DNA from 2 places in the Pseudoalteromonas sp. APC 3355 genome. Region 1 is predicted to be linked to the other one. Evidence: predicted binding sites of a transcription regulator. Region 1 holds the regulator's gene; the other holds the start of a gene.
The links. The regulator NrdR, encoded in region 1, represses ribonucleotide reductase genes. The targets are predictions, from matches to a motif close to AAACACNANATNTNGTGTTT.

Region 1 (2,412 bases):
GGTTTTGAGAGTCAATTATAACACGCACGGGCTGGCGAAGCGGCAAATCAGTAGGCAGTGTGCAAGGCAGCTCACTTAGTCGCACATTAAGTTTAGCATCGTCTACTAGCACTGTATCGGCACCGGTTAAAATAGCGCAGCTTTTCGCTCGGTATAATTGTACGTCTTGTCGAGCAGCAGAGCTTGTGATCCACTTACTTTGCCCATTTTTAAGCGCTGTTTTACCATCAATACTCGCTGCCATTTTGCAAATCACATAAGGTAAGCCTTGTTCCATACGCTTAAAAAAGCCAACGTTAAGTGCGCGAGCTTGTGATTCGAGTAACCCGTAAGCAACGTCAATACCCGCGTCGCTCAGTATTTTAAGGCCTTTGCCAGCAACTTGTGGATTTGTATCAACCATAGCAGCAATTACTTTTACCACACCGGCAGCTTTTAAGCCTTCGGCGCACGGTGGCGTACGGCCATAATGACTACACGGTTCAAGCGTTACATAAGCCGTTGCACCTTGTGCATTTTTTCCAGCGACAGCCAGTGCATTTACTTCTGCATGACCTTGACCAGCTAATTGATGGAACCCTTCACCAATTATTTGATTATTTTTAACTAAAACACAGCCAACATTAGGGTTAGGCGTTGTAGTAAATCGACCTTTTTTGGCAAGCTCTATGGCGCGTGCCATATACATTTCGTCATGTTCAGTAAAAGTAGTTTGGCTTTGCATTGTTACTCCCCTAAGCGGGCAATTTCTTCGCCAAATTCACGTATGTCTTCAAACGAGCGATAAACAGAGGCAAATCTTACATACGCTACTTTATCGAGCTTTTTGAGGGCTTCCATAATGCATTCACCAACCAAATGGCTTGAAATTTCTCGCTCGCCTGTAGCACGCAACTGCGATTTTATTATATTCACTACTTCGTCTACTTGCTCTGTGCTCACAGGGCGTTTTTCGAGTGCGCGATTTAAGCCATTTAATAATTTATCTTCGTTAAATGGTTCGCGGCTGCCGTCTTGTTTAATAACACGAGGCATAACCAGTTCAGCGCCTTCAAATGTAGTAAAGCGCTCATGGCAGTCGTTGCACTCACGGCGCCTGCGAACTTGATGGCCTCCACCAACAAGGCGTGAGTCAATAACTTTAGTATCTTTTGCGGTACAAAATGGACAATGCATAGCTCGGTACTTCCGTTTTAAAACAAAAAAGGCCGCTATTTAGCGGCCTTTAATCTTAGCAAAAAAATAGGGTCTGTTGACCTTTCAGGATTAAATTTGTTCTATCTAGGGGCGATTTAATCGCGGCGCGAGGTTTGTAACCTAGTGGGCTAAGTAAAAACCGAGCAAAGCTTCCGCGTCCTGCTCACGCCCCTTACCTACATCCATGTAGGCAACAAAGAGTAAATCGCCCCTAGGACGAACCCGAGGGCAGTGCATGTTTAGCATTTATACTGCGTTATCGCCTATTTGTGTGGAGTAACCACACTACATAGACTCTGCCTTGCCTAAAAACCAAACATACTACTGCAAATTAAACCTCGAAAGATAAACAGGCCCCTAGCCTATGTGATCTAAATTACTGCTGCTTATGCAATTAAGCGTAAACAGGTAATTTTGCACAAATTGCTTTTACTTTTTCTTTAACTTGCGCCTGTACAGATTCATCAGTGATATTATCTAGTACGTCACAAATCCAGCCAGCAAGCTCTTTTGATTCTTCTTCTTTGAAACCACGACGAGTGATTGCAGGAGAACCAATACGCAAACCAGATGTTACAAACGGAGAACGTGGATCGTTTGGCACTGAGTTTTTGTTAACTGTGATGTTAGCGTTACCAAGGGCTGCATCTGCATCTTTACCAGTAATATCTTTATCGATTAAATCGAGTAGGAATAAGTGGTTTTCAGTTTTGTCAGATACGATTTTGTAGCCGCGCTCTTGCATTACAGCAACCATTGCTTTTGCGTTTTTAACAACTTGTGTTTGGTATACTTTAAATTCTGGTTGAAGCGCTTCTTTAAATGCCACTGCTTTTGCTGCAATAACATGACATAAAGGACCACCTTGGCCACCAGGGAAAACTGCGCTGTTAAGCTTTTTATAGATTGCTTCGTCGCCACATGCAGAGATAATTAAACCACCACGAGGACCAGCAAGTGTTTTATGTGTAGTTGTAGTTACAACATGTGCATGAGGAACTGGGCTTGGGTAGACGCCTGCCGCAATTAAACCTGCAACGTGAGCCATATCAACAAACAGGTAAGCACCTACTTTGTCAGCAATTTCACGGAATTTAGCCCAATCAACAATACCTGAGTACGCTGAGAAACCACCAATAATCATTTTTGGTTTATGCTCAAGTGCTAGTGCTTCAACCTGTGCGTAATCAATTTCGCCCGTTGTTTCATCTAGTC
Region 2 (2,412 bases), on a different contig from region 1:
CGGCATCTAACGGCGCAGGCGCATTATTAGAGACTGGTTTTAAAGAGTTATGGGACACACAACCTCAAAGCGAACTTATTAAGCAATTAGTTGACGAATACGCTGCAAACATAGCAAATCACACGCATTGCTTCAGCGGTGTTGAATCGTTGCTTATTGCCCTTGATCAGAAAAAGATCAAATGGGGGATCATGACTAACAAACCGGGGTTTTTAACTGATCCTTTAGTGGCAGCAATTCCCGCATTGAAAAATGCTAGTGTAGTAATAAGTGGCGACACCTTAGCTGAAGCTAAGCCATCCCCTTTACCGCTGCTATACTGTGCAAAGCTTATGGGAGTGCAACCAAAACGCTGTTTGTACATTGGTGATGCACAGCGAGACATACAAGCAGGCAAAGCCGCAGGTATGCGCACAGCAACGGCACTTTGGGGCTACATACCAAGTATTGATGAAGCCAACAGCTGGAATGCTGATTTTAACTGGCAAAGCCCAATTGATGGTTTTAACCATATATAGTGCCATGTTAATTAATAAACACTATATATTGTGATTGTGTTAGTTTTTACGCAAAGCTTGCTGATAAAAAAAGCAGTCAAAATTTATTTTTAAAATGCGTAAATTTAGCAGATCATTAGTTGATTTTTGCATATTTCAACTTAAATGATTGTTCGAAGGTGAGTGTCTACTAACACAAATACGTTATCCCGAAGTTATCCACAAATAGGGGCAATTATGTCCCTTGCAAAACAACTCAGACCACACTATCTTGTGATCTCTAAATTGAACAACACCAGATATTGTGGCCAAATGTTATTCAATTAAATTCGCAAATATGGCGAAACTTATAATAAATGAGTATATACCTTGCCCCGGCGAGGTATAAAGCATTGGTCAAAATACATAATTCCCAAGGAATACAGGCAAATGAACCAACAGTTATCTGTAAGCAAACGTGACGGGCGTAAAGAGCCTCTTGATCTGGATAAGATCCATCGCGTTATTGAGTGGGCCGCCGAAGGTTTAAACAACGTTTCGGTTTCGCAAGTTGAATTAAAGTCGCACATTCAGTTTTACGACGGTATTCGTACTAAAGACATTCACGAAACCATCATTAAAGCAGCAGCGGATCAGATTTCAAAAGAATCGCCTGATTACCAATACTTAGCTGCACGTTTAGCTGTATTCCATTTACGTAAAAAAGCGTACGGTCAATTTGAGCCACCACGTTTATTTGACCACGTAACAAAAATGGTTGGCGATAAACGCTACGATGCTCATTTACTAGTAGATTACACAGAGCAAGAGTTAGATGAGCTTGATGCATACCTTGATCATTCTCGCGATCTTAACTTTAGCTACGCTGCTGTAAAGCAACTTGAAGGTAAGTATCTCGTTCAAAACCGTGTATCGGGTGAAATATACGAAAGTGCACAGTTTTTATATATTTTAGTTGCGGCAAGCTTATTTTCAGATTACCCACGTGAAACACGTACTGATTACATTAAACGTTTTTACGATGCAGTATCTTTATTTAAAATATCTCTACCAACGCCAATTATGTCGGGTGTACGTACGCCTACTCGCCAGTTTAGCTCGTGTGTATTGATTGAATGTGGCGACAGCCTTGATTCAATCAATGCAACGTCGTCAGCTATTGTTAAATACGTTTCACAACGTGCGGGAATTGGTATTAATGCAGGTAGAATACGTGCGCTAGGTAGCCATATTCGTAACGGCGAAGCGTATCACACAGGTTGTATCCCTTTTTATAAGCACTTTCAAACAGCGGTTAAAAGTTGTTCACAAGGTGGTGTACGTGGCGGCGCAGCAACATTATTCTACCCGCTTTGGCATTTAGAAGTAGAGAACCTACTTGTACTTAAAAATAACCGTGGTGTAGATGACAACCGCGTTCGTCACCTAGATTACGGCGTACAGTTTAATAAATTAATGTACTCTCGTTTAATTAAAGATGATTACATTACATTATTTAGCCCATCAGATGTACCTGGCCTTTATGATGCATTTTTTGAAGACCAAGCTGAGTTTGACGCACTTTACGTTAAATATGAACAAGACGAATCTATTCGTAAAAAACGCATTAAAGCCATTGAGCTTTTCTCTATGTTTGCGCAAGAGCGTGCAAGTACTGGTCGTATTTATTTACAAAATGTGGATCACTGTAATACACACAGCCCATTTATTTCTAAAGTTGCGCCAATTCGCCAATCTAACTTATGTTTAGAAATTGCATTGCCAACTAAGCCACTTAATAACGTGAATGACGAAGAAGGCGAAATTGCCCTTTGTACACTTTCTGCGTTTAACCTAGGTGCAATAGAGTCACTTGATGAGCTTGAAGAGCTAGCTGAACTTGCAGTACGCGCACTTGATAACTTACTTGATTTCC

Region 2: the regulator NrdR is predicted to act here: its motif matches at 788-807, upstream of nrdA (class 1a ribonucleoside-diphosphate reductase subunit alpha).

What each region holds. Positions count from the first base shown of each region.
Region 1 covers NZ_JASDDB010000012.1:116,887-119,298, reverse strand. The annotation lists gene ribD (bifunctional diaminohydroxyphosphoribosylaminopyrimidine deaminase/5-amino-6-(5-phosphoribosylamino)uracil reductase RibD) at 1-724, opposite strand, end outside; gene nrdR (transcriptional regulator NrdR) at 727-1,176, opposite strand; gene glyA (serine hydroxymethyltransferase) at 1,592-2,412, opposite strand, start outside.
Region 2 covers NZ_JASDDB010000001.1:411,169-413,580, forward strand. The annotation lists gene QMA08_RS01810 (HAD-IA family hydrolase) at 1-518, shown strand, start outside; gene nrdA (class 1a ribonucleoside-diphosphate reductase subunit alpha) at 927-2,412, shown strand, end outside.